DNA from 3 places in the Methylobacterium brachiatum genome. Region 2 is predicted to be linked to each of the others. Evidence: predicted binding sites of a transcription regulator. Region 2 holds the regulator's gene; each other region holds the start of a gene.
What was found. Region 2 encodes LexA, which represses DNA repair genes until DNA is damaged. Its sites were predicted from a motif close to TGTTCNNNNTGTGTTCNG; they were not measured.
Positions count from the first base shown of each region.

Region 1: the regulator LexA is predicted to act here: its motif matches at 2,402-2,419, upstream of BMZ47_RS14470 (LexA family protein).
Region 3: the regulator LexA is predicted to act here: its motif matches at 1,581-1,598, upstream of BMZ47_RS26320 (ATP-dependent helicase).

Region 1 covers NZ_FOQW01000010.1:44,861-49,141, forward strand. Annotated here, with positions in the region: gene BMZ47_RS14460 (hypothetical protein) at 1-237, opposite strand, end outside; gene BMZ47_RS14465 (Y-family DNA polymerase) at 606-1,934, opposite strand; gene BMZ47_RS14470 (LexA family protein) at 1,931-2,383, opposite strand; gene BMZ47_RS14475 (ATP-binding protein) at 3,123-4,281, shown strand, end outside.
Region 2 covers NZ_FOQW01000004.1:219,817-224,097, forward strand. Annotated here, with positions in the region: gene BMZ47_RS05335 (Mu transposase C-terminal domain-containing protein) at 1-117, opposite strand, end outside; gene BMZ47_RS05340 (helix-turn-helix domain-containing protein) at 279-506, opposite strand; gene BMZ47_RS27855 (hypothetical protein) at 578-1,045, shown strand; gene lexA (transcriptional repressor LexA) at 1,374-2,093, shown strand; gene BMZ47_RS05350 (ComEC/Rec2 family competence protein) at 2,087-4,281, opposite strand, start outside.
Region 3 covers NZ_FOQW01000030.1:2,408-6,688, forward strand. Annotated here, with positions in the region: gene BMZ47_RS26315 (AsmA family protein) at 1-1,433, opposite strand, end outside; gene BMZ47_RS26320 (ATP-dependent helicase) at 1,609-3,966, shown strand.

The DNA.
Region 1 (4,281 bases), on a different contig from region 2:
ACCCTGGGACGATCTTGGGTGCTCTTCCATCAGGTACTCGATACCTGTGCGCAGGATCCGCAGTTGCATGTCGTTTACGATCGGCTTGCGGGCCGTTCCGTTCAGAATGCCGATAAGTTCGTTCATCGGCTTGTCGGGGTCGTCCATGTATTGACCAGCATCAAGATCGACTAAATTCTTGATGGAGCGATCCAGCTTTTCGAGCTTATTCTTATCGGCATGGCGGACGTTTCGCATTTGAGGGCTCTTTTATGTGCTGAATTACAGACCAATCGAAACGCCAGCGCTGAGGCAGAGATACATCGGAAGGCGCCCACAGCTATTGAAGGCAGCGGAAACTTACTCTGCGAATTTTTATTGTCAATCAATCAAGCAGTACAATATTATGAACACGATCCGTGTTTACATGGGTCGTGTTTATGATCACTCGATGAAATTAATACTTTGCGGCTCAATCTTCGCTTTTAGAGCGCCGATCAGCAGCACAGCGCGCTGGAACCCTGTATCTGCCGGCAGGGCAGCCCGTGGGATTTGGCAGCGCCGCTGGCCTGGGCGACCGGAGTGAACATGGATCGTGGGCACGCGGACAGGCGCCAGTGCGCCGATCAGGCGTGGGCCACCGGCAGCTCGCCCACCTGGGTCGTGTAGCGCGGCGTGCGCATCTCGAACTTCGTGTTCCAGCCCCGTTTGGCCACCAGCCCTGCCCGGGCCGGCACCACGGCGCCGCGGCCCCAGCGAGCGTTACAGGCGTCCATGGCCGCCATCAGCGGCCCTGACCGCTCCCGATCCATGGCGCCGATCAAGGCCCGCGGGCTGTGCGACAGCGGCACCAGGTCGTTGGTGATGATGCCGGCCTTCGAGTACCGCCACGGCCGCTGCCCAGGCTCGCGCCAGGTCTTGGCCACGCCCAGCTGCGCCGCCTTGATCAGCGCCAGGGTGTCGTTGGTGTGCTCGGGCAGGGAGACGGTGGTGGACACCGACCGCATCGGGGCATCCCTGTCGTGCTCGGACGTGTGGTAAAAAATTGACACGTGATTGGTGGCCAGCCCCTCCCGCCGCAGCTTCTCGCCCAGCCGGGTGGCGTGCGCGGCCACGGCCTCCTCGAGCACCGCCCGTTCGGTGATGCGGCTGCTGAACGAGCGCGTCACGGCGCAGCCCTTCCGCCGGGCCGGGACCATTTCCAGCGGCAGGCAGGCCAGCCCGCGCAGCTCGTGAATGATGCGCTCGCCGACCACGGTCAGGCCCTTGCGCACCGGCCTGGGGTCGAGGTCGCGCAGATCCGCCACGCTCTCGACGCCCATCGCTTCCAGCTTCGCCAGCGAGGCCCGGCCGATGCCCCACACCTCGGCCACGTCGATTCGGCAGAGCCAGTGGGCGTAGGCCGCCGGGTCGGTCAGGTCGCACACGCCCTGCAACTCGGGCACGGTCTTGGCGATGTGGTTGGCAAGCTTCGCCAGCGTCTTGGTGGGGCCGATGCCGACGCAGGTGGGGATCCCCGTCCAGGCCAACACGGTGGCCCGCAGATCCCGGGCGAGTTCCACCCGCAGCCCCGGCGCCACATCCGACAGGTTCAGAAAGCTCTCATCGATCGAGTAGATTTCGACCTGGGGGGCGAACTGGCGGTACACGGCGTTGGTGCGCCCGCTCATGTCGCCATAGAGCGTGTAGTTCGAGGAGAATACCCGCACGCCCTGGGCCCGGCACATCTCCCGGATCTTGAAGAACGGATCCCCCATTTTGATGCCGAGCGCCTTGGCCTCGGCCGTGCGGGCGATCGCGCAGCCATCGTTGTTCGACAGCACGATGATGGGCACCCGGGCCAGCCTGGGGTCAAACACCCGCTCGCAGCTGCAGTAGAAGCTGTTGCCATCGATCAGCGCCACCGCGCGGCCGCCGCCGATCCGGTCGCGCAGACGCGCGGCCGGATCGCTCACGCCAACCGCCCACGGGCGATGTGCCAGCGGATCGAAAAGCGCACCACGCCCCAGATCACGCCCTCGCCCATCTCCTCGACGGCGAAGGCCGGCAGATCCGGATTGCAGAACGCCAGCCGAGCCACGTTGCCGTCGATCACTAAGCGCTTGCAGCTCATCTGCCCGTCGATGGCAGCCACCACCACGCTGCCGTGGCCGGGCTTCAAGCTACGGTCCACGCACGCCAGGTCGCGGTCGTAGATGCCGGCGGCCTCCATCGAGGAGCCCGCGATACGCCACAGGAAGGTCGCTGGCGGGTTCGGCACCAACCACCGCGGCAGTTCCAGCGCGCCCTCAAGGAAATCGTCTGCAGGCGACGGGAAGCCCGCGCAGAGCGCGTGCCCGATCAGGGGCACGCGCACGGCGTCGGGGCTGCCCATCTGCAGTTCCTCGATGCGCTCGATATGCACGGCGACCACGATCCGAACCAGAACACAGTAAGAACAAAGCCGACCGACGGCCTGGGTTCAACCGATATGCTGGATCCGGCGAATATCGCGGTGGGCGGCTGTGGATGGGTCGAAGAAAGTTGAACGAAATGCTGGTGTTACGGCTTCCGAGCGCCGGTGGTGCCGGGCCGGCATCGGCCCTGGCGGCCAAGCCCATCGACCTGACTGCACGTGAGGCGGCGGGCGCGGAATTCATAGTGGATGACGGCAAAGGGCCCGGCATGCGCTTGCGCCCCAGCGCTAGCTCATCAAGTGGTGCGCCGGCCGGTAATGGCTGACGGAAACGTGGCCTGGACGCAACATTGGCCCGCTCGCCCTCGTTGCCTTCAGCCGGGATATCCGGCGCGCCCACGACGTCCTGGCGCCTCTGGGACAGCATCTTGCGCTGACCCTTCTGACCGCGGTCTCTGGCAGGATGAAGCAATTCTTAGCGCGGTCTTGGATGCGCTGAAGCCGCGGCCGGCAGCGACCCGTCTGCGGGTGTGCCGGCGCACGGCGGGTCGACGCTTTGCGAAGGCGGTAACGCAATCCTGGTAGGACCGAATCGGGATAGGATGTCACTAGGAGTGATTGGCGCCAGCCACAATGGCTGTTTGCCTCATTGCGGGTCTGTCAATTTTCCGCTCTCAGGATAAATGTCTAGGGCCAATCGTCGTGTCATTTTGTACCGCAGAAATCGTCCGCCAAGGCCGAGTTTGAGATGAGCGAGCAACACTATCGCGTCCGCGTCGAAGGCGACCATATCCGGAAGCTCTCCAGCGCAAAGCCCATTCAGGCAGCAGCTGAACTCATCTGGAACGCTGTCGATGCCGACGCGACCCGCGTCGACGTTGAAATCGACACGGATGACTTGGCCACGAAAGCCATCAACATCCGAGACAACGGACATGGAATCCCGCGTTCTGAGGTTGAGTACTTATTTGCAAAGATTGGCGGATCTTGGAAATCTCACGGCAATCGCTCGAAATTGAAAAGAAGGATGCTTCACGGCAAAGAGGGCAAGGGACGCTATAAAGCTCTTGCGCTTGGCCGAGTGGCGGAATGGACGGTTAGATATCTCGACGCTGGAAAACTTTTACAATACAAGATAACGATCATTCGGGATAAGCTCGAAGATGTTGCGGCCACCGAGGCGGTCGAGGTCGATCGACAGTTGGGGACCGGGGTCGAAGTCCGCATTACAGAACTTGACAGAACCTTTAGATCGCTTGATCCGGCGAATGCCATACAATCGCTATCTGAGGTGTTTGCGCTGTATTTAACAGATTATTCTGACGTGAGGATATTTTTCGACAATGGCGAACTTGATCCTAGTCAGATAATATTGGGGCGGGAAACGTACTCGCTTCCACCGATTATCGATGACGGCTCTACATATCCCGTTGAAGTGGAAATAATCGAGTGGAAATCATCATCTGAGCGATGGGTCTTTCTCTGCGGCCCTGAGGGATTCCCCTTCCATAGAGTGGCCCCTCGATTCCACACTCCGGGCTTCCAGTTTACCGCATACTTGAAATCACCATTCATAGGCGTGCTTCAGCAGCAAGGGCTTCTCGATCTCGCTGAGATGAGTGCACCCCTTCAGGCCGCCTATGAGGCTGCCTCCGACAAAATTAAAGAATTTTCACGCGCTAAAGAGATCGACGCCGCAAAATCTGAGATCGATCAGTGGAAAGCTGAGTCAATTTATCCTTACGCGGCAGAGCCGGTCACGTCCGTCGAGAAAGCCGAGAGGAAGGTCTTCGATATAGTTGCTTTAAATGTAAACAAGCACCTGACTGAATTTTCAGACCAAAGTCGCAGAACCAAGGCCTTTCAGCTGCGCATGCTCAAACAGGCAATTGAGCGCGGGCCAGACG
Region 2 (4,281 bases):
CCACTCGGCTGCCTTGAGCGCCTTTGCAGACGGGTTCAACGACCCTTCAACGGGCGTGTGCGCTGACTGAATGCGGAGTTGAAGGTCGGCCGGCAGGCTATCGACCCGGACCTTCAAGTGAGTACCAGCCCTGCCGCCTCGACCATGCACAGGCATTGTGAGCATGTTCGCTCCCCGCCAAGGGAGACCGCGCGCCGCCCGCAGAAGAGCATTTCTCGCCTTCCGCTGAGAGATGCCGGCGACGTGAGCCAGGTCAGGCCCTGAGATCCACTCCGCGGTCATGCGGCGTTTTCGATCTCAGAAGCGACTCGGAGGATGCGAATACGAAGATCGATGGCGCGACGACCTAAGGACTGCCCCCTGAGGGCACGGTAGGCGAGGCGCCGATCGATGCCTTGCGCCATAAGCCAAGCGTTCAAAGACGTGCCAGCAGACACGAAGGTCGCTCGGATCCGCTGGTACTCGCGATCGTAGTCAGCTGCGGTGTCGTGGAGGATGGCTGTCATGCTATCGTACCCAAGGTCCGACAAAAGATGACATTTTGTGTCATCTTTTGTCAAGTTAGGGTGCGCGTGTCATGTCAGATGTCGAAGCCGAAATAAACGCGATGAAAATGCGGCTTGGCGTCGAATTAGACAGGGACCTCGCCGAAGAACTCAAAATCGTTCCCACTTCTGTGGCAGCGTGGCGCCGCAGGGGAAAGGTTCCCGATAAGTACAAGCTACGATATAAGATTGCTAAAGATGTACAAGAGATCCGATCTCAATCGTCATATCCGCATGGACTTCATGACGCTTATGTTTTCGCGCTGATCGCTATAGTCGCTTCCAAATTTCAGAGCGGTGGTGACTGGGACGATAGTTCTGTCGACGGGTTCGAGTTGGCTTGGATTGGTCAGAAATTATCGGCATTGCACCGTTCTCTAGCCAGCGAGCTGCGCTATGACCTCAGCCGCGAGAAACTGAGGACACGCTTTGACGACATAAGAGCGGAGATAGACGAAAAGGGCGTGTCAGCTTGGCTGGATGACCGTTTGTCATCTTAGCTGAGGTCCGCAATAGGGTCCGCAATCGGACAGATAGCAAACGCTGGGTCCGCAAAAAGCTGTTCCGTTAAAGCGGGTTACTCATAACTGGCGGCCGTTGAGAACGCCGACTAGGTTCCCCAATCGGAGCAAGCTAAGCCCCTGACGTGAAACGAATTTTCTGTCGTCGTCGCCAATTAGCGATGACATAGCCGTCGCCAAATTGGCTTCGCCGCCCCAAAGCTTGGCCGGATCAGGCTTGCGGAACACTTGCGGAACGTTTAACGTGTTCGTGATTTGTTTCCGAGGCCGCGTCGATGCGGTCCGCCAAGCCGCGAGTCCCCCGTCGATGCTCACGCGCAAGCAATTGGACCTCCTGCGTTTCATCCAGAGCCGCATGCAGGAATGCGGCGTCCCGCCCTCGTTCGACGAGATGAAGGACGCCCTCGATCTGAAGTCCAAGTCGGGCATCCACCGGCTGATCACGGCCCTGGAGGAGCGCGGCTTCCTGCGGCGCCTGCCGAATCGGGCGCGGGCCATCGAGGTGATCCGCATCCCCGAGAGCCTGTCGCAGGCCGCCGCGCCGCCGGCCGAGCCCCGCCGCTTCACCCCGAGCGTGGTCGAAGGTGGCAAGTCCAAGCTGCCGCCCCAGCCCGCGACCACCCGGATGATCGATGATGGCGGGCGCGCCATCTCGATTCCGGTGATGGGCCGGATCGCGGCCGGTACGCCGGTCTCGGCGATCCAGAACCAGAGCCACGCCATCACCATGTCGCCGGACTTCCTGGCCGGCGGCGAGCATTACGCCCTCGAAGTGCGCGGCGATTCGATGGTCGATGCCGGCATCCTGGACGGCGACCTCGTGGTGATCCGCAAGCAGGACACGGCCAATACCGGCGACATCATCGTGGCGCTGATCGACGACGAGGAGGCCACGCTGAAGCGCCTGCGTCGCCGCGGCTCCTCGATCGCCCTGGAGGCCGCCAACCCGGCCTACGAGACCCGCGTGCTCGGACCCGACCGGGTCCAGATCCAGGGCCGGCTCGTCAGCCTCGTCCGCCGCTACTGAAGCGGCTCGGCCGGCGCGTCGCCGGGCGCGGCTTCGGGACCGGCGGCGTCGGGCTCGGACGGGATCGGGGCGCCGGGAGCGGGCGTTTCGGTCCGCTGCACCGGTGACGGCCCGGCATTGGGGGACGGTCGCCAGGGAACGGAGCGGCCCTCGTCGTGGGCATAGCGAACCGTGAATCCCGCGCGGTCGGCCCGAAGGGCGACGGCGCCGTGGGCGGCGAGCGCCCGGCGGTCGATCACCAGCGGCGCGTGGCAGGTCGGCGGCGCGGCGAACCGGGTGATCAGCACGGCCGCCCGGGCGCAATCCTCCGCGAAGGCGCGCCGGTCGCGGACCAGGGCGATGGCGCGGCCATCCGGCAGGCGCGCGGTGCAGCCGAGACGGTCGCAGCGTCCGCTCTGCGCGACACCGCCGATCACGGTTTTGGCCGACCGGCCGTCGCCATCCGCCTTCAGCCACTGCTCCAGCACGAAGGCCGACGGGCTGCCCAGCGCTGCCAGGCGCCCATCGGTCCCGCGCACGGCCGCGCCGCCGCCCTGCCGGTCGATATAGAGGTCGAAGCGGTCCGGCATCGCGGCGAGGCCGAGCCCCAGCAGGGCGGGCGGCAGGGCGAGCCAGCGCAGCCGCGAGACCGGGAGCGTGGCCAGGAGCAGCCCCGCCGCCAGCAGCACCAGCGCGCCGGTGCCGAAAGCCGGCAGCACCAGGGTGGCCCGATCGAAGCCGGCGATCCACTCCGAGATCGCCAGCATGCCGCCCACCGCCTGCCCCATCAGCCACCAGACCGGCCGGTCGAGGGCGAAAGGATAGGCCAGGATCCCGATCACCGCCGCGGGCATCACCACCAGCGAGACGAGCGGCAGGGTCAGGGCGTTGCCGATCAGCCCGAATGGCTGGATCGTCTGGAAATGGTAGGTGGCGAATGGCGCGGTGGCGATCTGCGCCACGAGCGTCGTCGCCAGGGTACCGGTCACGGCCGCGAGGCCGGTGCCGACGAGCCGCTCGATCCGCCCTGCCCCCGGCCGCCGGAACAGGCCGCCGTCGATCAGCCGCGCGCAGGCGATCAGCCCGGCCACCGCCCCGAACGACATCTGGAAGCTCGGCCCCAACAAACCCTCGGGCTCCCGTGCCAGGGCGATCAAAGCGGCGAGCGCCAGGTTGCGCATCGACAAAGCCGGTCGGTCGACCAGGATCGCGCCCAGCATGATCAGGGTCATGATCAGCGAGCGCTCGGCGGCGATGTCCCAGCCCGAGAAGGCGCAATAGGCGGTGACGCCCAGCATCGCGAACCCGGCGGCGATCTTCTTGATCGGCCAGACCAGGGCGCAGAACGGGACGAAGGCGAGCAATGCTCGCACCAGCCAAAAGACCACGCCGGCGGCCAGCACCATGTGGAGGCCCGAGATGGAGACGACGTGATAGATGCCCGCGGCCCGGAGCGCGTCGTTGGCGGCCGGCCCGATCAGCCCGCGCTTGCCCGTCACGAGCGCGGCCGCCACCGCTCCCGCCTGGCCGCCCTCGGCTTGCGCGATCCGGCGCGTCAGCGCGTTGCGGGCCTCGTCCAGCAGGGCCGCGAGCCGCAGGCGCAGCGGCGGCGGTGCGGGCGGCGCCTGAACCGTGATCACGCCGATCAGCGAGCCCACCGCGCCGATCCCCTGGAAATAGGCATCCCGGGCGAAGTCGTAGCCGCCGGGTCGTGCCGCCTCGGGCGGCGGTAGCAATCGTGCCGTGGCGGCGATGAAATCCCCGGGCCGCAGGGGCGGCGCCGTCCGGAACGAGACCCGGACCCGGAGCGGCCTCACCGCCGGATCGAGCCCGGCGAAGCTCTCGACCCGGATCACGAGCCGGGCACCGACCTCGCGCTCGTCCAGCGCCTCGATCATTCCGGTGAGCGGCCCGATGGTGGTCCGGGACAGGATCGGGGCCGCCACCTGCCCGACCCGCCAGGTCGCCGCGGCGAAGCCGAGGAAGCCGGCAGCCAGCGCCAGCGCGAGAGCCAGGCTCCCCGGCCGCGCGCCCAGGAACGGCACCGGCGCGAGCGCCAGCGCCGCCCCGACGAGCGGCGCGGCCAGAAAGGGCGTCCCGTCCGCGCCCGCGAAGAACACCAGGATCCCGGTGCCGAACGCCACCGCCAGCCAGGGGAACAGGCGGCGCTGCTCGACCTCCCGGGCGAGGCCGCCGGCAAACCAGTCGC
Region 3 (4,281 bases), on a different contig from region 2:
AAGCGCCCGCGCGCGCCCGCCTCCGCGGCGGTGTAGCGGGCATTGCCGGTGATGCGCGCCGGCCCGAGGCCGAGGCGCAGGTTGCGCAGGGACAGGCTGGAGGCCGCCGCGGACAGGTCGGCGGCGGCATCGATCCGGCGCCCGTCGAGAAGCGTAGTCAGCGGCCCCTCCAGGCCGAGCCGGCGGAGATAGCGCCCGAGCGGCTCGGAATCGGGGGCATTCAGCGCCACCGGGCCGGTGAGGTGGAACGGTGCCGCCTCGATCTGGCCGGTGACATTCAAGGCCGCGTCGCCGGGGCCGACCGCGGACAGGCGGCGCAGCAGCAGGCCGCCCGTGCGCTCGACGGTGCCGGCGAGCGCCAGGTTCGACCATTCCTCGCCGCCGAGCACCAGGCTGCCCACCGCGAGATCGAGGTCGAGCATCGCCGGCAGGCCGCGCCCGAGATCCGGGACGCCCCGGGCGATCAGGTTCTGGCCCTCGGGCGAGGTCAGGAAGGCGTCGAGGTCGAGGCGGCGGCCCTCCAGGTTCAGGCTGGCGCGCCATTGGCGCAGATCGAGCCGGCCGGTGCCGGCGAAGCGCAGGGCGCGCCCGCCCGGGTCGATCGCGAGTTCGACACCCTCGAACCGCACCTGCGCGCCGCGCGCCTTGAACGTCCCGCCCAGCGAGAACGGCAGATAGGGGCCGGCCGCCTGGGTCGGCGGCCCGACCACGAGGCGGGCCGAGCCCTCGGATTCGATCAGCGTCGTCCCGTCGGCATCGTTGGGGACGAGGCCCAGGCGCGCATCCGCCTCGAAGCGCGGATGCGCGTCGCCCCCGCCCGCGATCTTCACGGCGAGCCGCCCGTCGGCCCCCGGCGTGCCGCTGACCGCCCGGAACGGGACGCCGCCGCTCGTGCCCTCCACCCGCCACGGCCCGATCAGGGCGGGGGTCTGCAGGTGCAGGTCCTGGACGTAGAGCTGGTCCGTCCGGCCGGTGGCCGGCACCTGCGTGGTCACGAGGAATTGCTGGACGTGCAGGTCCTCGATGGCGAAGTCGCGGGCGCGCAGGGCCTCGCCGAGGTCGGAGGGGATCCGCACGGCGTCGCTCGCCGCCACCGGGAGCTTGATCTCGGCGCGGCCCACCCGCGTCTCGGTGAAGCGGAACTCGCCCTTCAGCAGCGGCGCCAGCGCGACCTCGGCCTTGACGAAGCGGGCATCCAGGGTCGGCCGGTTCGGGTCGGTGCCGATATGCAGCCGGTCGATGCGCAGCCGCGGCGACGGCAGGAGCCGCACCTCGATTCGGCCGTCGGTCCGGACCGGAACGTCCAGGGACCGGGCGAGCGCCCGGTCGACGAGGCCGCGCTGGGCCTGCCAATCGATGACGGGCGGGACGGCCAGCGCCGCGACGAGAACCAGGATGACGGCGCCCGCCAGCGCGGTCAGAAGATCACGCACGCTCACCGTTCCGCGAACCACCCCGCGCGGTCGCGGCACCGTGATGCCCCGCCGTCGCGTGCCCCCCTGGGCAACCTGCGACCGGCCATAGCACGATAAGTCCCGGACGGCGCCAGAGGGCCGCGCCGCCCCGAACACCCTCGACGCCGTTCGCGATTTGGTCCAGGGAAGCGGAATGCAGAATGGCCCGCACGCGCAGCCCGCCGGGGACGGCGCTCCGACCTCCATCGCCGCCCGCGCCATGGGCGCCCTCCGGCGGGACGCCGCCAGCTATCTGGAAGGGCTCAACCCCGAGCAGCGCCGCGCCGTCGAGGCGACGGAGGGTCCGGTGCTGGTTCTGGCCGGGGCCGGCACCGGCAAGACCCGGGTCCTGACCACCCGGATCGCCCACCTGATCGCCACCGGCCGCGCCCGCCCCTACGACATCCTGTCGGTGACCTTCACCAACAAGGCCGCCCGGGAGATGAAGCACCGGATCGGCGCGCTGATCGGCCCGGCCGGCGAGGGCATGCCCTGGCTCGGCACGTTCCACGCCATCGGCACCAAGATCCTGCGGCGCCATGCCGAGCTGGTCGGGCTGAAGTCGGACTTCACCATCCTCGGCACCGACGACCAGCTGCGCCTGATGAAGCAGGTGATCGCCGACCAGAACATCGACGAGAAGCGCTGGCCGGCCCGGGCGCTGGCCCACACGATCGACGGCTGGAAGAATCGCGGCCTCGGCCCCGAGCAGGTCCCGCCGGGCGAGGCGACCTCCTTCGCGTTCGGCAAGGGCGGCGCGCTCTACGCCGCCTACCAGGCCCGGCTCGCGACGCTCAACGCCGTCGATTTCGGCGATCTTCTGCTACTTTGCCTCAAGCTCTGGCGTGAGAACCCGGACATCCTGGCCAATTACCAGGACCGGTTCCGCTACATCCTGGTGGACGAGTACCAGGACACCAACGTCGCCCAGTACCTGTGGCTCAGGCTGCTCGCGCAATCGCGAAAAAACATCGCCTGCGTGGGCGACGACGACCAGTCGATCTACGGCTGGCGCGGCGCCGAGGTCGACAACATCCTGCGCTTCGAGCACGATTTCCCGGGCGCCGTGGTGGTGCGCCTGGAGCGCAACTACCGCTCCACCGGCCATATCCTGGCCGCCGCCTCGGGCCTGATCGCCAAGAACGAGAGCCGGCTGGGCAAGACCCTGCGCACCGAGGACGAGCCGGGCGAGCGCGTCACCGTCACCGGCGCCTGGGATTCCGAGGAGGAGGCGCGCCAGCTCGCCGAGGCGATCGAATCCCTGCAGGCCAAGCAGCACCCGCTCTCGGAGATCGCCGTGCTGGTGCGGATCTCGGCGCAGATGCGCGAGATCGAGGATCGCTTCGTCCAGCTCGGCCTGCCCTACCGGGTGATCGGCGGCCCACGCTTCTACGAGCGCGCCGAGATCCGCGACGCGCTGGCCTACCTGCGCGTCACCATGAATGTCAGCGACGACCTCGCCTTCGAGCGGATCGTGAACACGCCCAAGCGCGGCCTGGGCGACGCCACCCTGCAGCAACTCCACACCTACGGCCGCGCCAACCGCCTGCCGCTGCTGATCGCCGCCCAGCGCCTGTGCGAGACCGACGAGCTGAAGCCCCGGGTCCGGGCGACCCTGCGGGCGCTGACCGAGAGCTTCTCCCGCTGGGCCCGCCTCATCGAGACGCAGCCGCATAGCGAAGTCGCCCAGACCATCCTGGAGGAATCCGGCTACACCGAGATGTGGCAGAAGGACCGGTCCGCCGACGCCGCCGGCCGCCTGGAGAACCTCAAGGAATTCGTCCGCTCGATGGAGGAATTCCCCGACATGGCGGCCTTCCTAGAGCACGTCTCCCTGGTGATGGAGGCCTCCGAGGCCGAGGGCGCCGAGCGGGTCTCGCTGATGACGCTCCACGCCGCCAAGGGGCTGGAATTCGACACCGTGTTCCTGCCCGGCTGGGAGGACGGCCTGTTCCCCAACCAGCGGGCGCTCGACGAGAGCGGCCGGGCCGGGTTGGAAGAAGAGCGGCGCCTCGCCCATGTCGGTCTGACCCGGGCGCGCAAGCGCGCCAAGCTGTCGTTTGCGGTCAACCGGCGGATCCACGGCCTGTGGTCCTCGACCATCCCGTCCCGGTTCATCGACGAATTGCCGGAATCGGCCGTCGACGTGGTCGAGGCGCCCGCGCATTTCTCGGCCGGCGCCTCGCGGTTCGACCGCAACCCGACGCCGTTCGGGTCGAGCTACGGTACGCCCGGCTGGCAGCGCGCCCAGGCCAACACCGCCGCGGGCTCCGGCAACCGGTCCGGCTTCGGCAGCGCCCCGGGCGGCCGGTCCGGCGGGCCGCGCCAGATCGAGGGCGAGCTGATCGCCAAGTCGACCGGCGCGCCCTCCGCCTTCCAGGACGGCCAGCGGGTCTTCCACATGAAGTTCGGCCCCGGGACCGTCGCCGGCGTCGACGGCAACAAGCTCACCGTTGACTTCGATAAAGCCGGCCGGAAAATGGTTCTCGACAGCTTCATCCAGCCCGGATGAAGTCAGTCCCGCCGATCAAGCCCGGACGTTTCAGGGCGGCAGGGTCGGCCGGCTTCGCCCGTGCGGGCGGAGAGGATCGCGGTCGTGCAGGATGCCGCGTCGCCCCGTGTCCCCGGCCATCGGCCTGATGCAGCCTTGCCAGCCGGACGGCTTTTTCCGCGCCGCAGCATCAACCGTCACCCCCTAGTCACACCCGCCGCGCAATCGTCGGGTGCGAATCGCGTTGGTGCGACGCTTGCACTGCGTATTCGACCCCGGGCGAGGCGGCGTGACGCTCTCCACAGGCGAATAGCACGGGGTGGAACCTTCGGCATG